Regions from separate parts of the Couchioplanes caeruleus genome, predicted to be linked through region 3. Evidence: riboswitches for the same ligand, from Rfam matches in the RefSeq annotation. Region 3 holds a riboswitch; each other region holds the start of a gene.
What was found. A riboswitch is a leader RNA that binds a small molecule or an ion and turns the genes downstream of it on or off. The one in region 3 is predicted to bind S-adenosylmethionine.

Region 1 (10,478 bases), 900 kb from region 3:
TTTTCACTCTCCTTCTCAGTGTTACGACCGCGGTTCCGGCGTCGGCGGACGAGGTCACCGCCGCCGCGGCGCCGACGGTGGCTTACATCTCGCCTCGCCCGGGTTCCTACGTCCGGACCGGGGCTGCCGTCACCATCGACGTGCGAGTCAGTGAGAAGATCGACCACGTCGTGGTCGACGACGGCAAGACCGGCGCGGAGCTGGCCCGGCTCACCGGCGAACCCGCCTCGGCGAGCGACAAGTGCGGGGTCGCCCGAGTCCATCGCTACGGACCTTTCCCTACTACCTGCCCTACTCCAACGAGGCGTTCGGCGGCACCAGCCGGACCCACACGCAGCTCACCGACTCGAACGTCGACTGGGGCCAGGACCTCGCCCGACTCGGCGACCGACTCGCCGACAAGTACCCCGGCGAACCGGTCTGGCTGGTCTACGAGGGCCGCGGCGAGCCGACCTACTACGGCATCAACGCCCGGCATCCCCTCACCGTCCCAGCAGACCAGGTACACGGACTCATCGTGGTCTCCACCACCTGCCTGCGTCTCCAGACCTGCATCCCCGCCGGAACTGACATCCCCACCGGCCCGCGCCGGCTGCAAGAGCTACTCGACAGCAGCACACACATCGACACCGTCGGCCACGCCATCCTCATCTATCGCCGATAGCCCATGATCGGCGTGCTGACCGGTGACGACGATGCGTCGGATATCTGCGTCGTTCCAGGACGACGAGGGGATGCGCCGGGACGCCGGGAGCATTCATCGTTGATCGTGAGTGGATCGGCTCGGCGAGAGGGAGACCATGACGACGTACGCACGGCCTCGGGTGCTCGTCGCGCCGGTCACCGTGACGCCGACCAAGCCGTTGACGCCCAGTCATGTCAAAGGGCTGTTGTGGGTCGACGTGTTGTGCCGGGCGACCGCCCTGGTGGCCGACGTCGATTATCGGTACAGCCTCACGACGTACAACGTCACGGCGCAGACGCTGGGCTTTTGGGCGTACCTGGATAGCGAATGTCCGGCCTTGGATCCTGAGTCGCTGACCGAGGAGGCCATCGGTAGGCATTATGTGCGGTATCAGGCACGGGCCTCGCCTCCCTCCTACGCCGTACTCCGGTCCTACGAGGAACGGGTGGAGGCGACCGGGTGGGTGCATCCGGTGAGCGCTCGATTGCTGCGGATCTGGGCCGGTCATTATGCGGCCCTGGGGCTGCACGATCCCGGGTTGACCGCCGTTCAGCCGCCCGGACTGGAAATGGCCGGGGTCTTGCACCTGCTCACCGCGCATGGGCTGTGCCTGGATCTTCGGAACGACGGCGGCCCTGTCTATCTCGATGCCACGCGGTTCGGGGTTCCGCTGCGCAGGATCGTGTCGGCCGAGGGGCAGCCGAACTACCTGGCTTGCGCTCTGCGGGATCTCCTGCCGCTGGCCGGAGAGTACGACCGTGTCGTCCTGCTGTACGACCGGGAATTGCACGCGGACTACGTACTCCTGTCCAAGGTTCTCGAAGTGGTGGGTGGCGTCATCTCCCGGGAGGTGGTGGAGCGTGTCCCGATCGACGGCGTCGTCCGCTCCAGCCGCCATGGGGGCTGGGCGGGGTACACCGTCGCGGATCTGCTGGCCGCCGTGCGGGATGCGGGTGACACCGACGCGGTACGGCTGGGCCTGCGGTTGTACTTCATCGCGGTGCTGGGTCGCGGCGTACAGCAGTCGTTCCGGATGGATCTCCTGCGCCAGTCGGTCGTCCGGGCCGGGCGGCTTCTCGCCGCCGGCTTCCCCGCCGACCCGGTCGGCATGGACCGGGTTCTGCGGCGCAGCATGGGCCACCTGGACTACGTCGACCCGTACCGGCTCACCTCGGCCCTGCTGAGCCGTGGCAATCCGCCCGTGCGGCAGCTTGCGCGGGCGGTCTTCTGCTGATGGCGACCCAGGAGCACCTCGCCGCCCTCCTGCACGAGCGGCTGATCCGAGCCGGAATCAATGCCGCCACGCTCGAGCCGGAGCATGACCACACCGTCGTCGCCGTGCTGCGCCGATTCGACGTGACAACGTTCGCGGAGTCGGCGTTGCGCTTCGCGGCGGGCCTGACCGACGAGGAGGGCGCGGACTGGCTGGCCGCTTTGACCCGCACCGCTTTCCTGGCGGGCAATCCCGTGAACCTGCGGGACCGCTTCCCTCCGTCGCACCTCGCCGCGGACGAGACGATCGCCTGGTACGGACCAGCACCGCCCGCGGACTTCACGGGGCTGCGCCGATTGCTCAAGGCCTTCCCGGCGGGCACCCTGCGAGTTCCGGCCCGGGTGACCGTCGGCGAAGTGGGAACGCACTCCTGCCGGCTGCGCCTGGCGACAGCCGGTCTGAGCACCGCCGCCTATCTCGTCCACCTGAACCACACGCTGGCCGAAGCGCTCCTCCGCGGCCTGCTCCGGCCGGGTTCGGCGCTGGTCATCGATCATGTACCGGAGCTGGCGGACGCGGACCTACGGACCGCGGCGATGATCCGGGTGCACCGGGACACCACCGATCCTGACCGCCTGCGCGCGTACACCTGCCTGAGCACCTCCGACCGTCGCGGGGACATCACGAATTCGCCGATCTCGATACGCTGAGCCGATTTCGCTTCGCTTGCGGAGGTGCTCATGCCCGGCTCGGAATTCTGGGTGCTCCTCGGTGCCGACCATGCGGGCAAATCATCGGTTCTGTCCGCGTTGGCGCGCCGCACCGGTTGGCGCGTCGCCTCCTATGACGACGACTTTCTCGGCGACGGCTTTCCCCTGGTCTCGCGGCTCCGCACCGAATTCCTCACGGAGGCGCTGAGGGAGGCGGGCCGTCGCTATTCCGCCGACTTCGTCCTCAGCATCGTGCAGACCGCCGTGGTCTTCCTGCGCGATCAAGCGCTGGCCGGCGGCATGGCCGGCCCGGTGGTGGTCGACTCCTACTACTACAAGATCTTGGCCAAGTGCCGCCTGAGTGGGCTGATCAACGAACAGATCTTCGCCTGGTGGCGTTCGTTTCCGCCGCCGCGGGAGGTCGTCTATCTGGACACCGACCCGGGCGTCGCATGGCGGCGCTCCGGGAACGGCGCCGCCGTCAACCGCTTCGAGCATTACGGCGACCGGCCGAGCCGGAAGGCGTTCGTCAGCTTCCAGGCCGATCTCCGCCGGCTCATGCTGGCGGAGGTCCAGAACGTGCCGACCAGCGTGATCGGCACCGCCGCCGACGTCGACGACATCGCCCGTCAGGTCGAGAGAATCGTGAGGAGTGATCGTGGCCATCGATCCGGAAATCGCAGCGCGGGTCGCCCAGTACCGGCGTAGGACCGTCGCCGAACGCGATGGGCTCCGCGCCGCGCTGGCGGATGCCGTCTCTCACCAGCGGCGCGCCCTCACCCACGTGCTCACCGAGAACGTCGGCACGGCCTTCGGGGTGGAGCACGGCTTCGCCGCAATCCGCGACGTCGACGAGTTCCGCGCCGCCGTGCCGATCCGTGACTACGACGCCCTGGCGCCGTGGATCCACCGGGCGGCCGACGGCGAATCACATGTCCTCACGGCCGACGATCCGGTCGTGTTCTTCATGAGCAGCGGCAGTACGGGCGACAACAAGAAGATTCCGATCACCCGCAGCTTCATGCGGCATAGCTTCTTTCCCTTCTACTACGCGGCCTGGGCCAACTTCGCCGAACACTTCCCGCGGGTACTGGAACGCGACGACACCACTCTCAATCTCAAACACGACCCGGTCCCCCGCCTCGCCACCACCGCCTCGGGCCGACCCCACGCCGGGGCCAGCCAGGTCGACTTCGGCGCGGCCTTCGGTGAGCATCTGGCGGCCGAGCCCGGCACCCGGGCGCCCTGGTCCACGCTGAGCGCCGAGGTCTGGACCGAGCACCAGTGGGACCGGTCCTACGCGCGACTCCGGCTCGCCGTCGAGTCCGATCTGCGCTGCGTCATCGGCATCAACCCCGCCATGGTGGCGGCACTGCCGTACCAGCTCGCCCAGTGGCTGCCGAGGATCGTCAAGGATCTCCACGACGGCACGCTCGACGGGAGGCCGTTCGGCGCCGCCAACCGCGCCCGGGCCGCGGAGCTGGAGCGGCTCGCCGCATACCACGGCACGTTGCTGCCGGCTCACGTCTGGCCGAACATGGAGCTCATCTTCTGCTGGACGACGGGGCTGGCCTCGCTCTACCTGCCTCGGCTCCGGGAGAGCTTCGGTCCCCGGGTGACCGTCCTACCGGCTCCGGTCGCCGCGTCCGAGGGTCCCGTCGCCGTGGCCCTGGACCGCCACGCGACGGCCGGTTCCCTGATCGTTCCGGCCGCCCTGTACGAGTTCGTCCCCGCCGACGAGGACCTGCGCCCGGACAGTGCGACCCTGCTCATGGAGGAGCTCGCCGAGGGGCAGGAGTACCACGTCGTCTTCACCCACGTCGGCGGGCTCTACCGGCACGCCGTGGGCGACGTGGTGCGCGTGGTCGACCGGGTGGCCGGGGTGCCCCGCGTCGAGTACGCCGGGCGTCGCAACCTCAGCGATGTGGCCGGCGAGCGGCTCCGCGAGTCGCACGTCGTCCGCGCGCTGCGTACCGCGCTGGACCGCACCGGCCTGGAGGTCGTCAACGCGACCTGCCGTCCGATCCGGGGGAGCTACGAGTTCGCCGTGGCTTCCTTCACCGACTGGGGAGCCGATGAGGTCGGGGCGCTGACGACGGCGCTGGACGCCGCGCTGAGCGGCATCGCCGACGGCTACCGCGCCGCCCGGGCCGGCGGCCGGCTGGATGCCGCGAAGCTGCACGTGGTCGGGGCCGAGCGGTTCGCCGAGGACTGGCACCACCGGGTCGCGCAGGGCGTGCGTCCCGCCCAGGTGAAGGACCGCGTCTTCCAGCGTGACGACGCGAGCTGGGAGCGTCTGCTCAGTCCCCTATGACAGAGCGTGAGCGTTGTCATAACGGCTGGACGACCCACCGTGAGGGGCTGCTAGCCTCGAATCCAGGTCATGAGCGCCAGCATCGAGCCCCGGCTTGCTGGCCGGCAACCCTCCTCCGCGGTGGGGTGCCCCGGGTGAAGACCAGGCACCGGAGCAAGGCTCCCGTGCAAGCGTGGCCTGGTTCCCAGGTCATTACCGACCTAGGAGAACCATGTCTTCCCGCAGTTCTGGCGCACCGGCCCTGACCCGGCGCCGGCACGTCGACATGATGCGGATCTGCAGCGCCGTGTGTCGGCCCTGCGCTGCGCGCTAGACCGCGCCCACACCCCTCTTTCTCGATACGCCCCTTTCTCAGGAGACCCCTGTGCGAGTTCTGCCTGCCCTCATCCGGGCCGCCGCCCTCGGCGTTGCCGCGATCCTCGGCACCACCATGCTCACCGCTTGCAGCGACGCGGCGTCCAGCTCGGCCGACAACCCGTACGGCCTACAGCAGCCCGGTGTACTGCGGACCGGGACGCTCACCGACGCGCCGCCGAACGTCTATCTGAAGGACGGCAAGTTCACCGGCTTCGACAACGACCTGCTCACCGCGGTCGCTGCCAAGCTCGGTCTGAAGGTGGAGTTCGTCGGCACCGACTTCTCCGCCCTGCTGTCCCAGGTCAACAACCGCAAGTTCGACGTCGGCAGTTCCTCGATCACCGTGACCGAGGCGCGCAAGAAGACGGTCGACTTCGGCAACGGGTACGACTTCGGCTACTTCGGACTCGACGTACCGGCGAACTCCACCATCACCAGCTTCGACCAGCTCAGCGGCAAGCGGGTCGTGGTCGTGCAGGGAACCGTCCAGGACGACTACGCCACCGGCAAGGGCCTCGACCCGGTGCGGGTGCCCGACTACAACGGCGCCATCAACCAGCTCAAGGCCGGCACGGCCGACGCCTGGATCGCGCCTGCGGAGATCGGCGAGAAGTCGGCCGCGGACAGCGGCTTCAAGATCAAGGTGGCGGCCAAGCAGCTCAGTCCCGCCCCGACCGCGTACGCGGTGGCGAAGGGCAACAACGCGCTGCGCGAGGCGCTGAACAAGGGCCTCGACGAGGTCATCGCCGACGGCACCTGGAAGCGACTCCAGGAGCAGTACTACCCGGGCCGCCCGATTCCCGCCGGTTTCACGCCGGGCAGCGGAAAGGCCGCAGCTTCGCCGAGCACGTCGGCTTCGGCCACCTCCTGACAAGGATGAGCACCCTCTGGGAGACCTTCTTCGACTGGTCGTCGATGCGGGCGGCGCTGCCCGAGATGCTGACCGTCGGGCTTCGCAACACGCTGGTGCTGGCGGTTTCCGCCGCCCTGCTCGGCTCGGTGCTCGGCCTGCTGCTGGCGGTCGCCGGCATCTCGCGTACCCGCTGGTTGCGCTGGCCGGCCCGGGTCTACACCGACGTGTTCCGCGGTCTCCCCGCCGCGGCGACCATTCTGTTGATCGGGGTCGGGCTGGCACCGCTCGGCATGGAGATCTGGGGGCCCAACCCGTACCCGCTGGGGATCCTGGCGTTGTCGCTCATCGCGGCGGCATACATCGGCGAGATCTTCCGGGCCGGCATCCAGTCCGTGGAGGCCGCCCAGCTCGAGGGGGCCCGGGCGCTGGGCTTCTCCTGGTCCGAGTCGATGCGGCTGGTGATCATCCCGCAGGGGGTCCGCCGGGTCCTGCCGGCCTGGGTGAACCAGTTGATCGCCCTGATCAAGGACTCCAGCCTGGTCTACTTCCTCGGCCTGGTGGCCAGCCAGCGGGAGCTGTTCCGGATCGGCCAGGACCACGCCGCCACGACCGGCAACGAGTCCGCGCTGCTGCTGGCGGGGCTCTTCTATCTCGCGCTGACCGTGCCGCTGACCCACGTCGTCAACTGGATCGACCGACGGCTGCGGCACGGCCGGCCGCCGGCCACGGACGACGACGACACGGATCTGGCACTGTCCGGCGCAGTACAGGGGAATGAACGATGACGGCCGCCACCACCACCTCGGTCAGCCTGAGCCTCCGCGACATCCACCTGGCGTTCGGGCCGAACCGGGTGCTGCGCGGCGTGGACCTCGACGTGGCCCGCGGGGAGACCGCGTGTGTCATCGGCCCGTCCGGCTCCGGCAAGTCGACGCTGTTGCGCACCATCAACCGCCTGATCGAGCCGGATCGCGGTGACGTGCTGCTGGACGGCCGCAGCGTACTGGGGGAAAGCCCGGACCGGCTGCGGCAGCGGGTCGGGATGGTGTTCCAGCAGTTCAATCTCTTTCCCCACATGAGCGTGCTGCACAACATCACTCTGGCGCTGCGCCGGCTCAAGAAGCTCTCCGAGGACGAGGCGGTGGCGATCGCCCGCGCCCAGTTGGAGCTCGTCGGGCTCGCCGCCAAGGCCGACGCCCGGCCGGCCCACCTGTCCGGCGGGCAGCAGCAGCGCGTCGCGATCGCCCGCGCCCTGGCGTTGCAGCCGCAGGTGATGCTCTTCGACGAGGCCACGTCCGCACTCGACCCGGAACTGGTCAAGGGCGTGCTGGGCCTGATGGCGGACCTGGCGGCCGAGGGTATGACCATGGTCGTGGTCACCCACGAGATGGGGTTCGCTCGGGAGGTCGCCGATACCGTGGCCTTCATGGACCGGGGTGTCGTGCTCGAGGCCGGCGCGCCGGCCGAGATCTTCGAGCGGGCCACCCACCCCCGGCTGCGCCGGTTCCTCTCCCAGGTCCTTTAACCTTGATCAATGGAACTTCGCAGGCTCGGCGCCGCAGGACCAGAAATTTCACGCCTTGCGCTGGGGGCGATGACGTTCGGGCAGGAGGCCGACGAACATGCCTCCCACGCGATCCTCGACGCCTTCGTCGAGGCGGGCGGCACCCTCATCGACACCGCGGACGTCTACGGCGACGGCCGCAGTGAAGAGATCATCGGACGATGGCTGAAGGCCCGTCCGGAGCTGCGCGACCGTCTCGTCATCGCCACCAAGGCGCGGTTCCCGATCACCGGCCAGCCGGGCGCGGGACTCAGCAGGGAATACCTGCATCGGGCCCTGGAGGCCAGTCTGCGCCGGCTGGGTCTCGATCGGATCGACGTGTACCAGGCGCATGGCCCCGATCCTCGCGTACCTCTGGATGAATTCGCGCAGTTCGCAGAAGAGGCGATCGGTGCCGGGAAGATCACTCACTCCGGGCTGAGCAACTTCACCGGATGGCAGATCGTCCTGGCCCATGCCGGCTGTGTCCGGCGCGGCGTCGAAGCGCCGATATCGCTGCAACCCCAGTACAGCTTGCTTGTGCGGGAGCCGGAGTGGGAGCTGCTGCCCGCTGTGGAGTCGCTCGGCATGGGTGCCATGGTGTGGGGTCCGCTCGGCGCGGGCTGGCTGACCGGCAAGTACCGGCGGGGAGAGGGGCTGCCGTCCGACAGCCGGCTCGGAGACGATCCGGATCGGGGCCTGGAGGCGCTCTCCCGGCGCGGGACCGACCGGACCTGGCGCATTGTCGAGACGCTGCTGGATGTCGCCGATCAGCACGGCTTCACCCCGGCTCAGACGGCACTGGCCTGGGTGATGGACCGGCCCGGCGTCAGCGCCGCGCTGGTCGGCGCGCGCACCGCCGGACAGTTGCGGGACTGCCTGGCGGCCGCGGACCTGCACCTGGACCCGGCCGCCACGCAGCGCCTGGACGCCGTCAGCGAGCCGCCGACGCCGGACTATCCCTACGCCTTCATCGCCGAGATATCCGAGACGCACTGACCTCGGCGAGTGAGATGAGGCGGCGTTGTTCGAGGACCGCGGCGGCGGCGTAGGCGCCGCCGCCGGCGATGGCGAGGATCCAGAACAGGCCGGGAGTGCCGAAGAAGAGTGCCGTGGTCGAGATGAGGGCGAGCCAGGCGCCGAGGCCGTAGTGCATGAGATTGCGGCGTACGGCGCCCTCGGCGAGATAGAGCAGGCCGACGACGAGGCCGGAGCCGATCGGCCACAGGATGGACTGGAGTTCCGGCATGCCGAGGTGGGCCGTCAGGGCGGTGATGGCGAAGAACAGGGCGATGAAGCCGATGACCCAGCCGGCGCCGAGGAGCTTGCAGGCGAGGACGTCCGGCTCGCTGGCCGCGCGCTGGACCCGTGACGAGGCGATGGTGGCCTGGGTGATGCCGACTATCAGCCCGATGCCGAGCAGCGCCGTCGGCAGCCAGCCGGGCAGGTCGAGCAGAGGAGTGTCGCCCTGGGAGACCGCGGCGGCACCGTGGCCGCCCAGATAGGCGAGCCCGAAGCTGACGTACGTCGCCCGGCTGTCGATCTCGATCAGGCGGCGGGGACGACCGGCGCGGGGAGCGATCGGCGCAACGGCGGTGGCGAGGGACATGGCGGAAGCCTCCAATGTGGTTGGTCGGTGAGGAGAAACGGGCGGCGGCCGGCCTGTGGATCCGGCGCCGCCCGTCGCGGGGTCAGTTCTCGTTGTTGTCCAGCTCGCTGTCGGGGATCCAGGAGCCGTGGATGCCGGCGGTCACCCGGCGCGGCAGGTGGACGGTAGCGACCCGGTTGAGGCCGACGGCGTCCAGGACCAGCAACTGCGAGGAGTCCTGCTTGAGGTCGGAGATCACGGTGAGCAGGTAACCGTCGTCCTCGTTGGTGGCGCCGGCCGCGGGGACGAACACCGCCTCGCTGGGCATCCGGGCGTCGCCCACCTGGTGGATCCGGCGGGCGCCGGTGGTGCGGTCGTACTTGACGACGCCGTAGCCGCCGAAGCCCTCCTGGTCCGGGAAGGACACCGCATATCCGTAGCGGTTCTCGGCGCCCAGGTAGTCCTCGTTGAGGGTCGGGAACTCCACCGCGAGGTCGTCGATGATCTGCTCGTCGACGGTGCCGGCCGCCAGGTCGATCATCCAGCGGCGGATGTACGAGCGGGCGTTGGGCTCGCTGCCACGCCCGGGCGCGCCGACCCACCAGTTCCAGGAGAGCTGGAAACCCTCGCGGTCCACGGTGGGACCTTCCAGGACGATGCGGCCCTGGCTGTCCTCGTACGCGTTGGAGACGTGCAGCATGTTGCCGGGCTCGATCGAGAACCAGCGGATGTGCCGGGTGCCGTCACTGCCGTGGGGCATGACGCCGATGCGCGCCGGCTGCTGGTCGCTCCAGGCGTACGGAATGCCGGAGTGCTCGGTGGGATCGAAGGTGACGTTGCCTTCGACGAAGACCACGTGCCGGCGGGTGATGGCGAAGTCGTGCTTGAGGGAGGCGGTCGCTCCCGGGATCTCGGCGCTGTGGACGATCTCGCCCTTGGCGTCGGAGACGTAGTACATCAGGTACGGCGGAAACGGCGACGAGCCGAAGAAGTGCAGCTCGCCGGTCACCGGGTCTTCCTTGGGGTGCGCGGTCATGGCGGTGCGCAGCTTGCCGTCGAAGTCGAAGGCGCCGACCGTCTCCAGGTCCGCGGTGAGCTCGAACGGCAGGTTCGCCTCGCAGAGCGCGAGCAGCCGTCCCGCGTGCTCGATGACGTGGGTGCCGGCGGTGCTGGCGGCCAGGTCCGGGCCGCGCTCGGTCATGTACGGGGCGCCGT
Region 2 (10,478 bases), 5.0 Mb from region 3:
GCCGCCGAGCGCCCAGGCCCCGATGCCGATGACGATCAGCAGGCCGGTCAGCTCCACCAGGGTCAGCACCACGTTGACCTTGACGCTCTCGCCCACGCCCCGGAAGTTGACCAGCGCGATCAGGGTCATGAACCCGACCGCGACCGCGGTCAGCCCGAGCCCCGCGCCGATCGACAGGTCGAAGGCCTGCGCGAAATTGCCCGCGAACGCCTTCGACGCGCTGGACGCCGAGGTCAGGCCCGAGCACATCACCGCGAAGGTGACCATGAAGGTCAGGAAGTGCACCCCGAACGCCTTGTGCGTGTAGAGCGCCGCGCCCGCCGCCCGCGGATACTTGGTCACGAGCTCGAGATAGCTGAACGCGGTCAGCAGGGCCACCGCGAAGGCGAGCAGGAAGGGCAGCCACACCGCGCCGCCGACCTCGGCCGCGACCTTGCCGGTGAGCGCGTACACCCCGGTGCCGAGGATGTCGCCGACCACGAAGAGCAGCAGCAACCCGGGCCCGATGACCCGGTTGAGCGCCGGCTGGCCGGACGGGGTGGTGGTCGCCTCCGGAGTGCCCGCCTCTGCCATGGCCGCGTACCTCCGGTCGTGTGCCGCGGTGGTGTTGTCGTTCGAGCCTCGTACACATCGGCGGATCTGTCGAGTGTGGCTTGTCCCGGGGGGAGCCGTGCACCAGGATCGATGTCATGCGCATCGTGCTCGCCGCGAACCCGGAGGCCGACCAGCCCTGGGTCGCCGACGCCGCCGCGGACCTGGCCCGCCAGACCGGGGGAACGGTGGCGGTGGTCGCGGTGGACGAGGTGGAGCTCGAGCGGCTGGCGGCCGCGCCGCGCAGCGTCTTCACCGCCCGCGCCGAGCAGGCCGCGGCGGCGGCCGCGGAACGCCTGGCCGCCGCCGGCGTCGAGGCGTCCCGGACCGTGCTGTCCGGCCGCGCGCTCGAGCGCATCCTCGAGTTCGCCGAGGAGCAGGGCGCCGACCTGATCGTGGTCGGCTCCAGCACCCGGCCGGCGGTGACGCAGCGCCTGCTGGGCAGCGTGCCGCTCGATCTCATCAAGAGATCGCCGCGCCCGGTCGTGGTGGTCACCCACCCGCCGTCGCCCTGACCCGTCGCGGCGGATGCGCCGTCAGTCGAGCGGCGGCAGGCCGAACACGTCGGCCAGGCCGGTCACCTGGATCGCCTTGCGCACCGGCTGCGACGGGTTGATCAGCGTCAGCGTGACGCCCTCCGCGGCCGCCGAGTTGCGGGCGCTGACGAGCGCGCCCAGGGCGTAGGAATCGATGAACGTCAGCCGGCTGACGTCGACGTGCAGGCGGCGGCAGCCGGTGCCGCGGGCGGCCGAGGCGAGGCTGTCGCGCACCTCGTCGGCGCAGTCGAGGTCGAGGTCTCCGTCGAGCGCCGCGGCGAGCAGTCCGTCGGGAGTGACCGGCTCGTACGCGACCAAGGTGTTCCTGGACATCTGAGCGAGGATAGCCGGGTTCGGGCCGGTCGGCTCGCCGGGCCGGGGCCGCGCACCGGACGCCGTGCGCTACGAACGGGCCGCGGTGAGCGTGGCGAGGGCGGACACCAGCCGGTCGATGTCGTCGTCGCGGGTCCCCAGGCCGAAGCTCACGCGGAGCAGGCTCGGGGACCCGGCCTCGCACGGCGCGGCGGCCCGGTCGGCGGTGAGCCTGCGGGTCAGCGGGTGGGCGCAGAACTGCCCGGCGCGCACGCCGATTCCGTACTTGTCGGCGAGCTGGGTGGCCACGACGGCCGGATCGCGGCCCGGCAGGGCGAGCGACACGATGCCGACCCGGGGCGCGGCCCCGCGGAACGCGGTCACCTCCACCGCACCCGGCACCGACGCCAGCCCGGTGCGCAGCCTCGCCAGCAGTTCCTGCTCCCGCTCGTGCAGCGCCGCCCGGTCGGCGCGTCCCAGCGCCGCGCACACGGCGCCGAGGGCCGCCGCGCCCAGCAGGTTCGGGGTGCCGCCCTCGTGCCGCGCCGGCCCGGTCGCCCAGGTCACCTCGCCCGGTCGGTCGCCGACCGTCGCGCTGGCGCCGCCGCCGCTGAGGTACGGCTCGGCCGCGTCCAGCCAGTCGGCCGCGCCCGCCAGCACACCCGCGCCGAACGGGGCGTAGAGCTTGTGCCCCGAGAACGCCACATAGTCGGCGCCGAGGTCGGCCAGGACCACGGGGGAGTGCGGGGCGAGCTGGGCGGCGTCGACGGCCACCCGGGCGCCGTGGGCGTGCGCCACGGCGGCGATGCGCTGCACCGGCCACACCTCCCCGGTGACGTTGCTGGCGCCGGTCACCGCGACGAGCGCGGGTCCGCGCACGGTCGCGAGCGCCTTCGCCACGGCCTCCACCGCCGCGTCCGGGGTCTCCGGGCAGGCCAGGCGCAACTGCCGCGGCCACGGCAGCAGGTTGGCGTGGTGCTCGCCGTCGAAGACGATCGTGGTGGTGCCGGCGGGCAGGGCGCGGGCGAGCAGGTTCAGCGCGTCGGTGGTGTTGCGGGTGAAGACGACGGCGTCGCTCGCCCGGGCGCCGACGAACGCGGCCACCCGCTCACGGGCGCGCTCGTACGCCAGCGTCGAGGTTCGGGCGCGGACGCCGGTGCCGCGGTGCACGCTGCCGTACCAGGGGAGCAGGCCCTCCACGGCGTCCGCGGCGGCCCGCACGCAGGGTGCCGACGCGGCATAGTCCAGGTGGGCGAAGCGGATGCTCTCGCCGTTGGCCAGTGCCACGTTGGCGTTGGGGTCGACGACGTCCAGGTCGTGTCGCACGGTCAAGATCACAGGAACCTCCACGGGGTCGGGGACCCCGCCGGGGCCCGCGCTTGCCCGCGTCGTCATCGACGCCGGCCCGGTCCTCACCCGGGGCACCCCATCGCGGACGCAAGGGTTGCCGGCCAGCTAGCCGGGGCTTGTCGCTGGCACTCATGACCAGTGCCGACCGTAGCAGACATCCCCCCAGAGGGTTGTACCGCCGAAATGACCACCGATTGTGATAACGGAACTACGGTGAGTCCTGGCATCTGTCGGAAAAGAGCGAAAGGTACGACATGAAACTGGTCAAACGTCTGGCAGTCGGCGCCGGTGTAGCCGCCGCGGCACTCGTGCTGAGTGCGGGACCCGCGAGCGCGCACGACGACGACGACCACAACGGCAACACCAACGTGGGCCTGCTGAACGGCAACAGCGTCGAGATCCCGGTGCACATCCCGGTCAACGTCTGCGGCAACGGCCTCGCGATCCTCGGCATCGCCAGCACCGCCGCCAGCTGCGTCAACGACGACTGACGACGCCGGTACCGGCAACGGCGTCCGGAACCGGGTGGCACGCAGGATCACCCCGCTCCGGGCGCCGCGCCGTGAGATCGGCTCAAGCCCTCAGCCGCGGTGACCGGGTGCCGATCGGAGAAAGGGCGGCAGCTATGCGCCGTCACCCAAGCGGAGGGATGACCACGTGCGGCGGTTCTCTATCGGCACCCGGTTGTTCGGGACCTTCGCCGCTGTCCTCGTGCTGCTGCTCGGCGTCGCCGCGATGGGCTTCGCCACGATCGTCGCCCAGCGGGGGTCCGCCAACGACGTCCGGCGGCTCGAGGTGCTGACGCGGCAGGCGGAGGAGATCAAGACCCACGCCGCCACGCTCAACGGCTGGCAGGCGAGTTACATCAACGACATCTACCGGCTCGGCGCGGGACGCGCGATCGGCGGCGACTCGGTCGCCTTCAAGGCCTGGCAACAGGAGCGCGACACCTTCAAGACGTTCCTCTCCCAGGTGGACGCCGCTGCCTTCACCGGCGCCGAGAAGGAGCTGTTCCAGCAGGTCGGCGCCGAGCTGGACACCTACGTCGCGGTCAACGACAAGCTCGTGGCCGCGTACAAGCCGGGCACCCCGCAGGCGCTGTGGAACGCCGACCAGATCGCCATCAACGACAGCTTCAACAGCTACTACCGGATCATGGTCCACTCGCAGAAGCTCGCCAGCTCGGTGGACGCCCGCAGCGTCCAGGCCGTGCAGGTCGCCGCCGACGACGCCGAGCGCGCGCAGTGGGTCATCGGGATCGCGACCATCGTGGCCCTGCTGCTCGGCGCGGGATCCGCGTGGGTCGTCACCCGCAGCATCGTGCGCCCGGTCGGCGCCGCCCGTGACGCGCTGCGCCGGGTGGCCAATGGTGACCTCACCGAGACGCCGAAGAGCAAGTGGCACGACGAGGTGGGTCAGATGGCCGCCGCGCTCGGGCAGGCGGTCGACTCGGTCCGTGCCATCGTCTCCGACGTCGCCGTGCAGGCCGACGCGCTCACCCGTACGTCCGCGGACCTGGACGCCGTCTCGGCGGCCTTCGCCAAGAGCGTCGGTGACACGTCGCTGCAGGCGGACCTGGTCGCCGGCGCGGCCGAGGACGTCAACCGCAACGTGGACACGATGGCGTCGGGCTCGGAGGAGATGGGCATCTCCATTCAGGAGATCTCGCGCAACGCCACGGACGCCGCCAACGTCGCCGCCGAGGCGGTCGCGGCCGCCGAGACCGCGAACGGCACCGTCGCCAACCTCGGCTCGTCGTCGTCGGCGATCGGTGACGCCGTACGGCTGATCACCAGCATCGCCGAGCAGACCAACCTGCTCGCGCTGAACGCCACCATCGAGGCGGCCCGCGCCGGCGAGCTCGGCAAGGGCTTCGCCGTCGTGGCCGGCGAGGTCAAGGACCTCGCGCAGGAGAGCGCCAAGGCCGCGGAGGAGATCGACGGCCTGGTCAAGGCGATCCAGGGCGACACCGAGGCGGCCGTGGTCGCCATCGGGCACATCGGCGGGGTCATCGCCCGCATCAGCGACTACCAGACCAGCATCGCGGGCGCCGTCGAGGAGCAGACGGCCACCACCGTCGAGATGAGCCGCGGCGCCGTGGCCGCCTCCAGCGGTACGGCCAGCATCGCCGAGAACATCCGTGCCGTCGCCGCCGCGACCTCGGTCACCTCGGCGGAGGTGGCCCGCGCCCGCGAGGCCGCGGCCGAGCTGACCCGCATGTCCACCACGCTGCGCGACGCCGTCGGGCAGTTCCGGTACTGAGGATGCAGATGCGTAGAAGGATCACCGCCGCCCTGCTGGCCGCCGCCGTCGCGACGCTGTCGGCGTGCACCGCCGCGCCGGTCCACGACAAGACCGACACCAAGCTGATCGGGCTCGGCCGCGAGGCGATCCACGTCGGCATCGCGTACGACCACGCGGGCCGCGGCGACAAGAGCTTCAACGACGCGGCCGGCCAGGGCATCGACCGGGCGAAGAAGGACCTGCTCGTCCAGGCGACCGAGGTCACCACGAAGTCCGAGGACGACGAGGGCCGCTCGGCGGCGCTGCGCGAGCTCGTGCAGGCCGGCAGCAACCCGATCATCGCCGTCGGCTTCCTCTACGCCGGCGCCGTCAAGACCGTCGCCGCGGAGCACCCGGACCGGCTGTTCGCCATCATCGACGACGACTCGGTGCAGGCGAAGAACGTGGTGTCGCTGATCTTCGCCGAGGAGCAGGGCTCGTTCCTGGTCGGCGTGGCGGCGGCGCTGGCCTCCAAGAGCGGGCGCGTGGGCTTCATCGGCGGCGTCGACGTGCCGGTCATCCGCAAGTTCTGGGCCGGCTACGAGGCCGGCGCGAAGAGCGTCGACTCGAGCATCCGGGTCGACAGCCGGTTCCTGACCAAGCCGCCGGACTTCAGCGGCTTCGGGTCGCCGGACAAGGGCAAGGCCGCCGCGGCGGCGATGATCGACGACGGCGCCGACGTCGTCTACTCGGCCGCGGGCGGCTCCGGCCAGGGCTCGTTCGAGGCCGTGGCGGCCGCCCAGGGCGTGTGGGCGATCGGCGTCGACAGCGACCAGTACGCCTCGGCCGAGGGCAAGGTGAAGAGCCGGATCCTGACCTCGATGCTCAAGCGCGTCGACAACGGCGTCTTCCAGGAGATCCAGGCGTTCATCAAGGGCGACCGCTCCGGCGGCGTCCGGCGCTACGACCTCAAGGTCGACGGCCTCGGGTACGCGACCTCCAACCCGGCCATCAAGAAGTACGTCTCCGGCATGGAGAAGGCCCGCTTCCGCATCCTGAGCGGAGCGGAGAAGGTCCCGACGAGCTAGGGGGCCCGCAGGGCGGCGACGGTCCCGGCCTGGATCTCCTCCGCGCCGGGCCCGGCGAGCAGCGGCCGGAGGGCGGCCCGCAGCGCCACGACGGCGTCGCGGCCGAGCACGCCCCGCAGCGCCACCGCGAGCGTCCGCAGCTCCGTCGGGGGTCCCTCCAGCCAGCGCCGCACCTCGCGGCCCAGCGCCGAGTCCATCGTGACCGGCCGCCCGGCCCCGCGCGCCGCCTGCTCCAGGGCCTCGGAGAGGCCGGGCGCGTCCGCGACGCCGAGGGCCCCGGCGAGCCGGCGAACCTGGGCGACCGCCACCTCCCACCGGCGCTCCTCGCCCGCCGCATCCACCGCGGCGAACACCTCGGCGAACCGGCGACCGGGACGCAGCAGGTCGCCGGGACGCGCCGGGCCGACGAACCACGGCTCGATCCGCGCGGAGAGCCGGGAGACGCCGAGCGGGTCCTCGGGGATCCGTGCGCCGGTGAGGCGCTGGGCCAGGACCATCGCCCTGGCCTCGGCGTCGCGCCACGTCTCCTCGTCCTCGCCGGCCGGCTCCCGCAGACCGATCGCCCGCATCAGATGCCGCAGCAGCTCCGGGTCGGCGCCCCAGGTGAGTTCCGGCGACGGGTACGCCGGGTCGAACGCGACCGACGTGGTGCCGGCCACGGCATAGGTGAACCGGGGCGACGCCGCGTCGTCGCGCAGCACCGACAGCGCCTCCGTGCCGCGGGAGACCGCCTCCAGCAGCACGTGGTCGGCGCCCTGGGCGCCGCCCGGCTCGATCACCACGCTCCACCGGCCGAGGCCGATCGCGGCGGCGGCGCCGTCGAGCTCGGCGCCGGTGCGCTCCGCGACGGTGTCCGGGTACGCGCCCATCCGGGCCAGGGCGGTGCGCTCGTCGGCGCCCTTGACGAAGGTCAGGCAGAACCGCGGGCCGAGTTCCGCCGCCCGGGCCCGGGCGTACGCGAGGTCATCCACGCCCGAGAGCCTACGGCCCGGGCGGCCGCAGCCCAGCTCAGCGGTGGTGTGGCGCGGTGGCGCGGTCCAGGATGTCGTCGGCAGGGCAGCGGCCGCGCATCACGTAGCGCTCGATGAAGGTCGCCACCGCGTCCCGCAGCTCACGCTCGGCGCCCAGCCGGGCGAGCCCCTCGTACGCCGCCACGAAGCATGACCGCGCGGCCACGCCCAGCAGGGGATCGGTCAGGGCGTCGCGGGACGCGCGTTCCCACAGGCCCGGCGTGGTCCGCAGCGGCTCGACGGCCGTCAGCCCCCGGGCCGCCGCCGTCGGGTCGTCCATCAGCGCGGCGGTGACCGCGATCGGGATCCGCCAACCGGCGCCCGGCTGGCGGTCGGCCACGTCGATCTCGAGGTGCCGCCGGGCGGCGATCGGCGGCCGGAACGTCCGCAGGTGGCGGCCGAGGCCGGCGAGGCCCGGGCGGTGGCCGGACGCGGAGCGGGTCCACTCGCGGAAGGTCCGCGAGGTGCGGGCCACCGGCGCGTCCAGCACCCGGGCGGCCCAGTCCGCGCGGGGGTCGGCGGTGCACGGCGGCAGCCGCCGCAGGGCCTGACGGTTGCTGCGCCAGCCGGTCGGCCGCCCGTGCCGCAGCGGGGAGTTGGCGAACGCGGCCGCCAGCACCGGCGCCAGCGCGTGGGCCAGGGCCCAGCGCCGGCGCAGGCCCAGCAGCCCGTCCTCGTCGAGACCCGCCTCGAGGGCGACGCGCACGCCCGCGGTGGCCCACGCCGCGGAGGCGCCCGGCGCGGCCGGGTCGACGGTGTCCGACGCCTCCTCGAGGATCGCCAGGCCGTGGCCGCCGAACAGCGGCAGCGGCAGCGCGAGGTCGTCGGTCAGGCGCGCGAGGGCCGCGTCGATGCCCGGCGACGGCGGCCCGCTCACGACGGCGACCCGGGGCGATCGCGCCGTCAGATAGCCGTGGCGCAGCCGGGGCCGCTCCTCGACCAGAGATCCCGTCAGCGAGCCGGGCAGGCCGGGCTGGGACAGCAGCAGGTCCACGGCCGCACCGACGAAGCCCGGCCGTGCGGGGGCGAACGCACTGCCGGCGAGGAGGATCTCGGCGGCCCGTTCCGTCAGCGGCATCATGGTCCGGAATCCTATCGCACCCATAGGGATTGTGGGTAGCGTCTCCCCTGATATCGATCGGCTTGCATTGCCTAGCAGGAAAGTAGGTAAGGTGGGCCATGCGCAGACACGTGTCCCTCGTTCTCGCCGCGACGCTGATGGCCGGAGCCCTCTCCGCCTGTCAGGGCGGCGGTGGTGGCGGCGGTTCCTCCGCGGCCTTCGACCCCGCAACCTGCCAGGGCGGCACACTGTCGGTGCTCAACCAGGGCGGCATCACCCACCTCGACCCGGCCCGCCTCTACACCTCCGGCGGCGGCAACATCCCGTCGCTGCTGTTCCGCACCCTCACCACGCGCAACCGGCTGCCCGGCGATGCCGGGACCAAGCCCGCCCCCGACCTGGCCACCGACCTCGGCACGCCGTCGGACGGCGCCCGGACGTGGACCTACAAGCTGCGCGACGACATCCTCTTCGAGGACGGCACGCCGATCACCGCCGCCGACGTCAAGTACGGCATCGAGCGCTCGTTCGCGCCCGAGCTGCCCGGCGGCGCTCCCTACCTGCGGGACTGGCTGGCCGACGCCAGCGGATACCAGGGGCCCTACAAGCAGCCCGAGGGGCTCAAGGCCATCGAGACGCCCGACGAGCGGACGATCGTCTTCCGGCTGCGCAAGCCCGAGGGCGACTTCCCGTTCCTGGCCACGGCCACGCAGTTCGCGCCCGTGCCCAAGGGCAAGGACAAGGGCGTCGGCTACGAGAAGCACCCGATCTCGTCCGGGCCGTACATGGTCGAGGCGTACGAGCAGAAGAAGACCCTCTCGCTGGTCCGCAACCCACACTGGAAGCGCTCGTCGGACACCCTGCGGTACGCCTGCCCCGACAAGATCAAGGTGACCGCCGGCCTCGACGCCGCCGTCATCAACCAGCGGCTGAGCACCGGCGCCGGGGCGGACGCCAACGCCGTCACCACCGACGCGGTCGTCGGACCCGAGCAGCTCGTCCAGCTCGGCACCGGGTCCGAGCTGGACCGGCGGGTGGCCCGCGGCGAGTTCCCGTCGACCACGTACCTCGCCTTCGACACCACGCAGAAGCCGTTCGACGACGTGCGGGTGCGCCAGGCGCTGTCGTACGCGATCAACCGCACCTCGGTCGTCAACGCGCTCGGCGGCAGCGCGGTCGCCGGCCCCTCGACCACCTTCCTGCCCCCGCAGACAGCCCTGGGCCACCAGCCGTACGACTACTTCCCGGCCGGCGACACCGGCAACCCGGCCAAGGCCAGGGAGTTGCTCGCCGCCGCGGGGCACAGCGGCCTCGCCATCGAGCTCGCCCACGAGAACGACGACGCGCAGGGCCTCGGCCCGAAGGTCGCCGCCGCCGTGCAGGAGGCGTTCAAGCAGGCCGGCGTGACCGTCACGCTGAACGCCATCGACAGCGCCACCTACCGCGACGTCACCGGCAAGCCATCCACCCAGCCCGCGTTGTCCCTGCAGAGCTGGGGCGCCGACTGGCCCTCCGGCGGCCCGTTCCTGATTCCCATCTTCGACGGCCGCCAGATCATCGAGGCCGGCGGCAACTTCAACCTCGCCCAGTACGACGACCCGGCCGTCAACGCCGAGATCGACGCGATCAACGCGCTGACCGATCCGGCCGCCGCAGCGTCGCGCTGGGGCGCCCTCGACGCCAAGCTCGGCAAGCTCGCCCTGGTCCTTCCGCTCACCCATCCCAAGGACGTCTACCTGTACGGCAAGAACGTGAAGAACGCCGTGCCGGACGGCTGGCGGGGCACCTACGACCTGGCCCGGATCTCGGTCAAGTGACCGTCCTGCGCCGCCTGCTCGACGACCGCGCCTTCCTCACGGGCGCGGTCGTCGCCGCGATCATGGTCCTCGTCGCCCTGATCGCGCCACTGCTGACCGCACTGTCCGGGCAGGACCCGACGACCTTCCACAGCGAACTGCTCGACTCCGCCCGCGGCGGCGTGCCGATCGGCCGCTTCGGCGGAATCAGCGGCGAGCACTGGCTCGGCGTCGAGCCCGGCACCGGCCGCGACCTCTTCGCCCGGGTCGTGTACGGCGCCCGCGTCTCCCTCGGCGTCGCGGTCTCGGCGCTGCTGCTGCAACTGCTGCTCGGGGTGGGCCTGGGCGTCGCCGCGGGTCTGGGCGGGCGGTGGGCGGACGCCGCCCTGAGCCGCCTGGCCGACCTGGTGCTCGCGTTCCCCAGCCTGGTGCTCGCCATCGCCCTGCTCGCCATCGTGCCGCAGAGCTGGCCCCGTCCGGCCCTGCTGGCCGTGGTGATCGCGGTGCTCGGC
Region 3 (10,478 bases):
CACGCGCTGCGCCTCGGCGGACGTGGGGGCGGCCGTCGCGGTCAGCGAGCCGTCGCCCATCACGTGCCGGGTGCCCCAGTCCTGCAGGGCGATGAGTACGGGCAGCAGCCCCTCGCCCTTGGCCGTCAGCAGGTAGTCGTAGCGGGGCGGATGCTCGGAATACGCCACCCGCCGCAGCACGCCGTGCTCGACCAGACCGCCGAGACGCTCGGTGAGCGCGCGACGGCTCATGCCCAGCTCCCGGTGCAGCGCGTCGAAGCGGGTCACCCCGCCGGCGATGTCGCGGACGACCAGGAAGGTCCACCAGTCCGACAGCACGCCGAGCGCCTGCGCGATGCCACAGTCCGCATCCGCCAGATCGACTCGTCGCACGCCGGCCAGTATAGTCCGTTCCAAAATGAAACTGACTCGATCGGGATGGGGAACCGTGAGCGTCTTCTGGCGGTGGTGGGCGGCCGGCACGACCAGCGGCCTGGGGTCGGCCATCGGGGGCGTGGCACTGCCACTGACGGCGCTGGCGGCTCTCGACGCCACCCCGTTCGAGATGGGCCTGATCGCCGCCGCGCGGTATGCCGCGTGGATCGTCATCGGGCTCCCGGCCGGGGTGATCGTGCAGCGCCTGCCGCTGCGCGGCGCCCAGGTCGGCGCGGACCTCGCGCGGGCGGCCGCGGTCGGCTCCATCCCGCTCGCCTGGTGGGCCGGACAGCTCACCATCGCCCAACTCGTCGTCGCGGCGCTGGTGATCAGCTTCGCGAACGTGATCTTCGACGTGGCGAACTCGACGTTCCTGCCGGAGATCGTGGACCGCGACCAGCTCCAGTCCCGCAACAGCCTCGCCTCGGGCACGCACGCCACCACCGAGCTGGGCGGGCCCTCCCTCGGCGGCGTCATCGTGCAGACGCTCGGCGCCGTCCCGACGCTGCTGGTCGACGCGGTCAGCTACCTGGTGTCGGCCCTCCTGCTGCGGACCCTGCCGGCCCGGCGGACCGCGCGGCCGGACCGGTGGCCGCCGGTCGGCGCGATGATCCGGGAGGGGTTCGCCTACGTCGTGCGGCACCCCGCGATGGGGCCGGGCATGTGGGCCGCCACCGCGGTCAACTTCGTCTGCGGCGCCCAGCTCGCCCTCTACCCGCTCTACCTGGTACGCGACCTGGACGCCGCCCCGGGACTGGTCGGCGTCCTGCTCGCCGCGGACGGCGTGGGCACCCTCATCGGCGCCGCGCTGACCACCCGGTTCACCGATGCGGCCGGCACCGCCCGCGGCCTGATCATCGCGGGATTCGTCGCCGTCGCCGGCGCGTTCGCAGTGCCCTGGGGCACGGGCACCGCCGCGTACGCATCCTTCGTGCTGGGCAATCTCGCCTTCTCCGCCGGCGTCGTGGTGCTGAGCGTGACGACCCGGACGTACCGTCAGCTCGCGAGCCCGCCAGAGCTGCTGAGCCGGGTGATGGCGACGGTCCGGTTCGTGTCCTGGGGCGCCATCCCGGTCGGCGGCCTGGTCGCCGGCGCGCTGGCCGGGCCGCTCGGCACCCGCGCCACGCTGCTCGCGCTCGCCGCGGTCACCGTCTGCGCACCCCTGGTCTGGCTGCTCTCGCCGGTCCGCGGCCTGCGCGACCTCCCCCTCCCGCAGCAAGAGGTTGTCGTTCGCTAGCAACGGCAAACGGGCCGCCCCCGAAGGGACGGCCCGTTTGAGGTGTAGCTGGTGGACTCAGAAGTCCATGTCTCCGCCGCCCGGAGCGCCGGCCGGGGCGGCCGCCTTCTCGGGCTTGTCCGCCACGACCGCCTCGGTCGTGAGGAACAGGGCGGCGATCGACGCGGCGTTCTGCAGCGCCGAGCGGGTGACCTTGGCCGGGTCGATGATGCCCGCGGCCAGCAGGTCCACGTACTCGCCGTTGGCGGCGTTGAGGCCCCAACCGGACTCGAGGTTGCGGACCTTCTCCACCACGACGCCGCCCTCGAGGCCGGCGTTCACGGCGATCTGACGCAGCGGGGCGTCGAGCGCGACCTTGACGATGTTGGCACCGGTGGCCTCGTCGCCGGACAGGTCCAGCTTGTCGAACGCGGTCTTGCCGGCCTGCACCAGCGCCACGCCACCGCCGGGCACGATGCCCTCCTCGACGGCCGCCTTCGCGTTGCGCACGGCGTCCTCGATGCGGTGCTTGCGCTCCTTGAGCTCGACCTCGGTGGCCGCGCCGACCTTGATGACCGCCACGCCGCCGGCCAGCTTGGCCAGGCGCTCCTGCAGCTTCTCGCGGTCGTAGTCGGAGTCCGACTTCTCGATCTCGGCGCGGATCTGGTTGACCCGGCCCTGGATCTGCTCGGCGTTGCCGGCACCGTCGACGATCGTCGTCTCGTCCTTGGTGATGACGACCTTGCGGGCCTGGCCCAGCAGGCTCAGGTCGGCGGCGTCGAGCTTGAGGCCGACCTCCTCGCTGATGACCGTGCCGCCGGTGAGGATGGCGATGTCGTCCAGCATGGCCTTGCGGCGGTCACCGAAGCCCGGGGCCTTGACGGCGACGGACTTGAAGGTGCCACGGACCTTGTTGACGACCAGGGTCGCCAGGGCCTCGCCCTCGACGTCCTCGGCGATGATGATCAGCGGCTTGCCGCCCTGCATGACCTTCTCGAGGACGGGCAGCAGGTCCTTGACCGCGGAGATCTTGCTGTTCGCGATGAGGATGTACGGGTCGTCGAAGACGGCCTCCATCCGCTCGGCGTCGGTCATGAAGTACGCCGAGATGTAGCCCTTGTCGAAGCGCATACCCTCGGTGAGCTCGAGCTCGAGCCCGAAGGTGTTGCTCTCCTCGACGGTGATGACGCCTTCCTTGCCGACCTTGTCCATGGCCTCGGCGATGATCTCGCCGACCGTGGAGTCACCGGCGGAGATGGAGGCGGTGGAGGCGATCTGCTCCTTGGTCTCCACGTCCTTGGCGAGCTGCGAGAGACCCTCGGAGACGCTGGCCACGGCGGCCTCGATGCCCCGCTTCAGGGCCATCGGGTTCGCGCCGGCCGCGACGTTGCGCAGACCCTCACGGACCAGCGCCTGGGCGAGGACGGTCGCCGTCGTCGTGCCGTCACCGGCAACGTCGTCGGTCTTCTTCGCGACCTCCTTGACCAGCTCGGCGCCGATCTTCTCGTAGGAGTCCTCGAGCTCGATCTCCTTGGCGATCGACACACCATCGTTGGTGATGGTGGGCGCGCCCCACTTCTTCTCGAGCACGACGTTGCGGCCCTTGGGGCCGAGCGTCACCTTGACGGCGTCGGCGAGCTGGTTCATGCCCCGCTCGAGGCCGCGACGAGCTTCCTCGTCGAATGCGATGATCTTGGCCATACGGCTGTGTCCTCCTGGACGTTCGCGGTGCCGGGCCTGCTCGGCCCCGCCCTCCGCACGGTGAGGAAACGCTGCGGACGTCACCACCTGGCGATGCGACGTCCTCAGGTCGAGCCGGATAGCCCGCGACGACCGGTCCCGTGCCCCGGCACCGATGGCGGCGCCGTGGCCGCGACCCCACCGTCCCGACCTGCTGGCACTCACATGTCGCGAGTGCCAAGGACTTGTTTAGCACTCTCGTGGGTCGAGTGCAAGGACAACGACCACCCGCGGGGGCCCCCGGAGGGGTCGGGCGGACCCGCCGGGATTCCGCGTCCCGCTTGCCTGGTCCGGCGTCACCGGGTAGGCAGGCAGCATGACCAGCACGCTGGCGCCGGCACTGACCGTGCACCGGGTGACACCCGGCGACGCGGCCCGGATGCGCGCGCTGCGGCTGGAGATGCTTGCCGACAGCCCGCTCGCATTCCTCGAGACGCTGGCACAGGCGGCGGCCCGGCCGCACGCCGACTACCGACGCCGGATCGTGCAGGCGTCGTCGGGGGTGCAGCTCGCCCAGTTCGTCGCCGACCCGGCGCCTCGACGCGGCGGGAGCACGAGGCCGGGCGACCGGCTGATCGGACACGCCGGCGGCACGGTGCTGCCCGAGGATCCGGCCGCGACGGTGGTCTTCGCGGTCTACGTCACACCGACGCACCGCGGCCGGGGAGTGCTCGCCTCCCTCGTGGAGGCGGTGGCCGAGTGGTCACTCTCGGCGGGTCGGCGGGAGCTCATGCTGGAGGTCGTGATCGGCAACGACCGGGCGGTCCGGGCCTACGAGCGACTGGGCTTCGAGGACACCGGGGTGCGGGTGCCGCACCCGGTCGTCCCCGGGCTGCGGGAGCTCCAGATGCGCCGCCGGGCATGACCACCGGGCCGTCCCGCCGGTGGCCGCTGGCGCGGTCCCTGCTCACGGCGGTCAACGGCACCACAGTGGCCGGCCTGGCCGTCGCCGTCCTCACCGGTGCGAGGATCCGCCGCGGGCGCGACGGCATCCTGGTCGCCGAGGGATACCGGCGCAGGCTGCCGCCCGCGACCTGCTTCACCGTCGGTTCGGTGATCATCACCCGCAGGACCGCGGAGTGGCTGCTGCACGAGGACCGCGCCGACCTGCTGGCCCACGAGAGCCGGCATGCGGGTCAGTACGCCGTCCTCGGCCCGCTGTTCTGGCCCGCCTACTGGGCGGCGTGCGGCTATTCGTGGATGGCGACGGGCAGTTACGGCAGCCGCAACGTCTTCGAGCGGCACGCCGGCCTCGACAAGGGCGGTTACGCGGAGGCGGCACTGCGTCCCTGGATCAGCAAACTGCTGCGGAAACGCTGAGAATTTGGTCGGGAGGACGCGCGCACAGCGCCTCCGGCACTGGGTCGTTGGGCCCCGAGAGATTGTCGCCAAGCTCGAAGGTGGGGCCACGTACGGCGTCGCGTCCTCCCGCGTAGAGCATCCTGCCGACCTCGAGATCCTCGCGCAAGCCCTCGCGGGAAGGAATTCCTGACGTACGGCAGATAGCTAGCTACACACTGTTATCCAAGCAGCCCGGCATCGCGCGCGCCGCGCAGCGAGGGCTTGATCCGGTGGGTCGGGCCGACCAGCTCGGAGACCGCGTCGATGGTCTTGAGGCCCTCGCCGGTGTTGTAGACGACCGTCTCCTTCTCGGGGTCGAGCTTGCCGCTCTCCACGAGCTTCTTCAGCACCGCCACGGTCGTGCCGCCGGCCGTCTCCGCGAAGATGCCGGTGGTCCGGGCGAGCAGGCGGATGCCTTCGCGGATCTCGTCGTCGTCGGCGTAGTCCATCCAGCCGCCGGTCCGCCGGACCGCCTCGATCGCGTACGCGCCCGCCGCCGGGTCCCCGATGTTCAGAGACTTCGCGATGCCGGTCGGCTTGACCGGAACGATCTGGTCGGTGCCGCCGTGCAGGGCGACGGCGATGGGGTTGCAGCCGGCCGACTGGGCGCCGAAGACCGTCCAGCCTCCCTCGGGCGCCTCGACCAGGCCGATCTCGACCAGCTCACTGAAGGCCTTGTCCACCTTGGTGAGCAGCTCCCCCGACGCCATCGGGATGACCACCTGGGCGGGGATGCGCCAGCCGAGCTGCTCGGCCACCTCGTAGCCGAGGGTCTTGGAGCCCTCGGCGTAGAACGGGCGCACGTTGACGTTGACGAACGCGGTGTCCTCGAACTCGTCGGTGTCCACGAGCTCGCTGCAGAGCCGGTTGACGTCGTCGTACGAGCCCTCGATCGCCACCAGGTCGCCGCCGTACACCGCCGAGGTGATGACCTTGCCGGGCTCGAGGTCGCTCGGGATGAAGACGATGCTCGGCACTCCGGCGCGGGCGGCGTGCGCGGCCACGGAGTTGGCCAGGTTGCCCGTGGAGGCGCAGGCGAAGCGGGTGAAGCCGAGCTCCCGGGCGGCGGTGAGGGCGACGGAGACGACCCGGTCCTTGAACGAGTGGGTCGGATTGGCCGAGTCGTCCTTGACCCACAGCGGCGCGCGCAAGCCGATCTCCGCGGCCAGGGCGGGCGCCTCGACCAGCGGGGTCAGCCCCGGGTCGAGGGTGACCCGGGTGGACGGGTCCTGGCCGGCGGGCAGCAGGGCGGCGTAGCGCCAGATGTTCTGCGGGCCGGCCTCGATCCGCTCCCGGGTGACGGTGGCGAGGGCGGCGGCGTCGTACGCGACTTCCAGCGGTCCGAAGCACTCGTAGCACGCGTGCTGGGCGGCGAGGGGGAACTCCGTGCCGCAGCCGCGGCAGACGAGGGCGCGGGCGGGGCTGGTGGCGGGGGCGTCGACGGTCGACGTCATGCGAGGCTCCTTCTCATCTTTCCCGGGCACGGTCGGCGGCTCCGGGACGGAATTAGCACCTGCCGCGCGCTGGCCTCGTCATCGAGTCGAGCGCGGTGGTTGCCGGGGCGTCATCGGGCCGTATCCCTCAGCCCCTCTGGATGAGGTATTCAGTTGTGTTACCGCCACCTTACGTGGCCGCTTCGGTAAGCCGAGGGGAACGTCCCAGGTTGTGAGCACTTGGGGTGGCGCCGGGTGCATAGGGTGACGAAGGTCATTCCCACTAGGCGGGGAGGTTCGGCTTGAGCGCCGTCCTTGAGATCCAGGGTCTGCAGAAGACCTACCGCAGCCGCAAGGGGGTACGCCGGGCGCTCGACGGCTTCGACATGGTCGTCGAGGCGGGACAGGTGCACGGGTTCCTCGGCCCCAACGGCTCCGGCAAGACCACCACACTGCGGACCCTTCTCGGCCTGATCCGGCCCAACGGGGGCCGGATGGCGATCCTCGGCCGCGAGGTGCCCGCGGCGCTGCCCGAGGTCGCCGGCTCGGTCGGGGCGATCGTCGAGAGCCCGCAGTTCTTCGCCAACTTCACCGCGCAGGACACGCTGCGGCTGCTGGCCGACGCGGGCGGCGTCGAGCCGGCCCGGGTCTTCGAGGTGCTGGAGCTGGTCGGGCTGCGCGACCGGGCCACCGACCGGGTCAAGACGTACTCGCTCGGCATGAAGCAGCGCCTCGCCGTGGCGTCCGCGCTGCTCAAGAACCCCAAGCTGCTGATTCTCGACGAGCCCGCGAACGGTCTCGACCCCGGCGGCATCCGCGAGATGCGCACGCTGATGCGCAACCTCGCCGAGTCGGGCATGACCGTGGTGCTTTCCAGCCACATCCTGGCCGAGATCCAGCTCATCTGCGACTCGGTGACGATCATCGCGGCCGGGCGGCGGGTGGCGGCCGGGGCCGTCGCCGACGTGCTCGCCCAGCACGCCTCGTCGTCCGTACGCGTGCGCCTGGAGTCGGCTGCCGACCTCGCGGCCTCGGCCGGGGCCCTGCGTCAGCTCGGCGCCCAGGTCACCGTCGAGAGCGACCACCTCATGGTGAGCGGACTCGACCGGCCCAGCGCGATCACCCGGGTCCTCGCCGGCAACGGCGTCTTCGTCTCCGAGCTCAGCCCGGTCTCGGTCGACCTGGAGAGTGTCTTCCTCGAGCTCACCGGCACCGCGCCGGTCGAGGGCGAGCACCGGCAAGTGGATCAGACGGTCATGGCCCCGGCGGGTCCGGCGCAGGGTGGGTGGGGACATTGAGCCTGTACACAGCGGAGACTCGCCGGTTCACCAAGCGCCGCTTCACCCGCTTCTTCGTCCTGGGCCTCCTCGTCGTGCTCGCGGCGATCGCGGTCGGCATGTTCTTCACCAACGAGAAGGCCACCCCCGCGGTGGTCGCGGCGGCCGAACAGGAGGCCGAGCGCGCATACCAGAATGACCTGGTCATGGCCGCCGAGGGGAACAAGGCCTGCGCGGCGCAACCGAGTTCGGGCTGCATGGAGTGGACACCGTCCCGGGAGGACTACCGGGCCGAGCACTACATGCCGTCCACCTTCGATTTCCGCGAGCACTTCGGACCGATGGCGACAACGCTCGCCGCGCTCCTCGCCGTGGCGGCGTTCGTCCTCGGCGCGTCCTTCGTGGGCGCGGAGTGGAACAGCGGCGGCATGATGAACCTCCTGCTGTGGCGGCCGCAGCGGCTCAAGGTGCTGACCACCAAGCTGGCCGCCCTGCTCGCCACGCTGACCGGATTGACCGTGGTGCTCTCCGCGGTCTGGACCGGCGCCTTCGCGGCGATCGCGAGCCTGCGGGGCTCGCTGGACAGCATGACGGCGGGGGCGTGGCAGTCGATCCTGCTCATGGAGCTGCGCGGGCTGGTGCTCGTGCTCGCCGCCGGCGCGATCGGCTTCGGGCTGGCGTCGATCGGCCGGCACACGGCCGTGGCCATGGGTGTCGCGATCGGCGTCGTCGTGCTGTTCCAGTTCGGGCTCGGCACGGTGCTGTCGCTGGCCAAGGTCAAGTTCCTGGAGGCGTACCTGATCCCGTCCTGGATGATCGCCTGGATGGACAAGTCCATCGAGCTGCAGGACTGGAACGCGCCCTGCCTCAACTCGCCGACCGGCTGCGAACCGCCGACGATGACCCTCACCTGGCCGATGGCCGGCGGCGTGTTCGCCGCCGTGGTGGTCCTCGTGCTCGGCACTGCAATGTGGACTATGCGTAACCGGGATATCACCTGAGGTAACTTCGCGGGAAGGCGCGCGGCGGGCATCGCCGACTGCCACTATGGTGGCGTTCCCCTCCGCGCGGCCTTCCACCACTCCGAGGTAACCCATGCAGCCCGACGCCGCCCTCAACGAGCAGCAGCACGTGCCGGCCCCTCGCGACGCCGAGGAGGCCGGCCTCGGCACCGACGTCCCGCAACCGCCCGCCCTGACCGACCGCGAGCAGCAGATCCTCGCCTTCGAGCAGAAGTGGTGGAAGCACGCCGGCTCCAAGGAGCAGGCGATCCGTGACACCTTCGAGCTCTCGTCGACCCGCTACTACCAGATCCTCAACGCCCTGCTGGACAATCCGGCCGCCCTGGCACACGACCCGGTCCTGGTCGGCCGCCTGCGCCGCCTCCGCTCCACCCGGGCCCGCACCAGACGCCGCTGATCGGCGTCCTGCCCGCGAACGGCGCTCAACGGCGCTCCAGCCGGCGACGCGTCTCGTCACACGCGGGCCGCCGGCCCGGCACGTCCTCGAACGGGACCCCGTCGGCGGTCAACCGGATCCGCACCCAGCTCATGAGCGCGCTAACCGGCCGCGCGGGTGGCGGCGTACGCCTCGAGCCAGGCCACCTGGGCCGGGTCAAGCGAGGCGCGGACCCGCTTGCGGGCCGTCGCCACGTGGCCGGCGGTCACCGTCGTCGCCTCGAGGGACTCGCGCATGGCGGCCAGGGCCGCCTCGCGGATCAGGGCCGCGCAGTCCGCCGCCGAGAAGCCCTCCAGCTCCGCGCCGAGCACGTCGAGATCCACGGTCTCGTCCAGCGGCACCGACCTCGACGACGCCCGCAGGATCGCCGCGCGGGCGTCGCCGTCCGGCGGTGGCACGAAGACCAGACGCTCCAGGCGGCCGGGGCGCAGCAGTGCCGGGTCGATCAGGTCCGGGCGGTTGGTGGCGCCGATGACCACGACGTTGCGCAACGTCTCCACGCCGTCCAGCTCGGTCAGCAGCGCGGCGACGACGCGGTCGGTCGTGCCGCCGTCGGTCGCCTGGCCGCGGGTCGGTGCCAGGGCGTCCACCTCGTCCAGGAACACCAGGGTGGGCGCGGCCTCGCGGGCACGGCGGAACAGCTCCCGCACCGCGCGTTCGCTGTCGCCGACCCACTTGCTCAGCAGCTCGGCGCCCTTGACCGACAGGACGTTGGCTTTGCCCGTACCCGCGATGGCCTTGACCAGATAGGTCTTGCCGCAGCCGGGCGGGCCGTAGAGCAGCACGCCGCGCGGCGGTTGGACGCCGAGGCGCGCGAACGTGTCCGGGTAGGTCAGCGGCCAGAGCACCGATTCCGTGAGCACCTGCTTCACGTCGGTCAGGTCACCGACGTCATCGAGGGTCACCTGGGCGACCTCGAGCGTCGACTCGGCCATCGACGTCGGCCGGACCACGTCCAGCGCGGCCTCGAAGTCGGCCATGGCCACGGTGGGCGACTCCGCGTCCTTCTGCCGCAGCGCCGCGCGGACCCCGGCCTCGCGGGCCAGGGCGCCGAGATCGGCGGCGACGAATCCGGGGGTGCGCCCGGCGACGTCGTCCAGCCGCACGTCCTCGGCCAGCGGCATCCCGCGGGTGAGCACGCGCAACTGCTCCCGCCGCATGGCCTCGTCCGGCAGCGGCACGGCAAGCTGCACCGCCAACAGGTCGGGCGCGCGCAGCGACGGGTCGACGGCCTCCGGCCGGCTGGTCGTGCAGACCACCGCCGCCCCGCCGCGGACCAGCTCGGACAGCACCTGCCGGAAGACCGTGGCGAGCGGGCCCGCCTCGTCGCGGGGCGCGAGGGCCTCGACGTCGGCGACCAGCAGCACCGCCGGGCCGCCGGCCCGTACGTCGCGCGCCAGCGCCCGCAGCCGGGTCGCGGCGGCGTCGTTCGTCAGTGCCGCCAGCTCCGGCGCCCACACCGGCAGCACGGTCGCCCCGACGCTCGCCGCGACGGCGCGGACGAGCGCCGACTTGCCCGAACCGGCCGGGCCGGACAGCAGGACGCCGAGGGAGACGGTGGTGCCGAGCCGGCCCAGCACCTCACCGTGGTGGAAGCCG

Region 1: it holds a riboswitch for S-adenosylmethionine, as region 3 does, so the genes downstream of both, EDD30_RS18465 (ABC transporter substrate-binding protein) here and thrC (threonine synthase) in region 3, are expected to answer to the same signal.
Region 2: it holds a riboswitch for S-adenosylmethionine, as region 3 does, so the genes downstream of both, EDD30_RS00400 (aminotransferase class V-fold PLP-dependent enzyme) here and thrC (threonine synthase) in region 3, are expected to answer to the same signal.

The regions. Positions count from the first base shown of each region.
Region 1 covers NZ_RJKL01000001.1:4,136,346-4,146,823, forward strand. The annotation lists gene EDD30_RS18440 (hypothetical protein) at 242-664, shown strand; gene EDD30_RS18445 (hypothetical protein) at 801-1,919, shown strand; gene EDD30_RS18450 (DUF6182 family protein) at 1,919-2,608, shown strand; gene EDD30_RS18455 (hypothetical protein) at 2,633-3,316, shown strand; gene EDD30_RS18460 (GH3 family acyl-acid amido synthetase) at 3,267-4,922, shown strand; SAM riboswitch class IV at 4,988-5,101, shown strand; gene EDD30_RS18465 (ABC transporter substrate-binding protein) at 5,287-6,150, shown strand; gene EDD30_RS18470 (amino acid ABC transporter permease) at 6,156-6,917, shown strand; gene EDD30_RS18475 (amino acid ABC transporter ATP-binding protein) at 6,914-7,657, shown strand; gene EDD30_RS18480 (aldo/keto reductase) at 7,667-8,674, shown strand; gene EDD30_RS18485 (ABC transporter permease) at 8,646-9,284, opposite strand; gene EDD30_RS18490 (carotenoid oxygenase family protein) at 9,367-10,478, opposite strand, start outside.
Region 2 covers NZ_RJKL01000001.1:87,461-97,938, forward strand. The annotation lists gene EDD30_RS00385 (APC family permease) at 1-573, opposite strand, end outside; gene EDD30_RS00390 (universal stress protein) at 690-1,106, shown strand; gene EDD30_RS00395 (STAS domain-containing protein) at 1,128-1,460, opposite strand; gene EDD30_RS00400 (aminotransferase class V-fold PLP-dependent enzyme) at 1,530-2,777, opposite strand; SAM riboswitch class IV at 2,810-2,926, opposite strand; gene EDD30_RS00405 (chaplin) at 3,044-3,280, shown strand; gene EDD30_RS00410 (methyl-accepting chemotaxis protein) at 3,447-5,051, shown strand; gene EDD30_RS00415 (BMP family lipoprotein) at 5,060-6,100, shown strand; gene EDD30_RS00420 (DUF6461 domain-containing protein) at 6,097-7,071, opposite strand; gene EDD30_RS00425 (glutamate-cysteine ligase family protein) at 7,109-8,191, opposite strand; gene EDD30_RS00430 (ABC transporter substrate-binding protein) at 8,290-9,987, shown strand; gene EDD30_RS00435 (ABC transporter permease) at 9,984-10,478, shown strand, end outside.
Region 3 covers NZ_RJKL01000001.1:5,039,742-5,050,219, reverse strand. The annotation lists gene EDD30_RS22430 (winged helix-turn-helix transcriptional regulator) at 1-372, opposite strand, end outside; gene EDD30_RS22425 (MFS transporter) at 398-1,651, shown strand; gene groL (chaperonin GroEL) at 1,709-3,331, opposite strand; gene EDD30_RS22415 (GNAT family N-acetyltransferase) at 3,687-4,235, shown strand; gene EDD30_RS22410 (hypothetical protein) at 4,232-4,690, shown strand; gene thrC (threonine synthase) at 4,891-6,165, opposite strand; SAM riboswitch class I at 6,176-6,312, opposite strand; gene EDD30_RS22400 (ATP-binding cassette domain-containing protein) at 6,447-7,442, shown strand; gene EDD30_RS22395 (ABC transporter permease subunit) at 7,439-8,422, shown strand; gene EDD30_RS22390 (DUF3263 domain-containing protein) at 8,517-8,840, shown strand; gene EDD30_RS22385 (AAA family ATPase) at 8,981-10,478, opposite strand, start outside.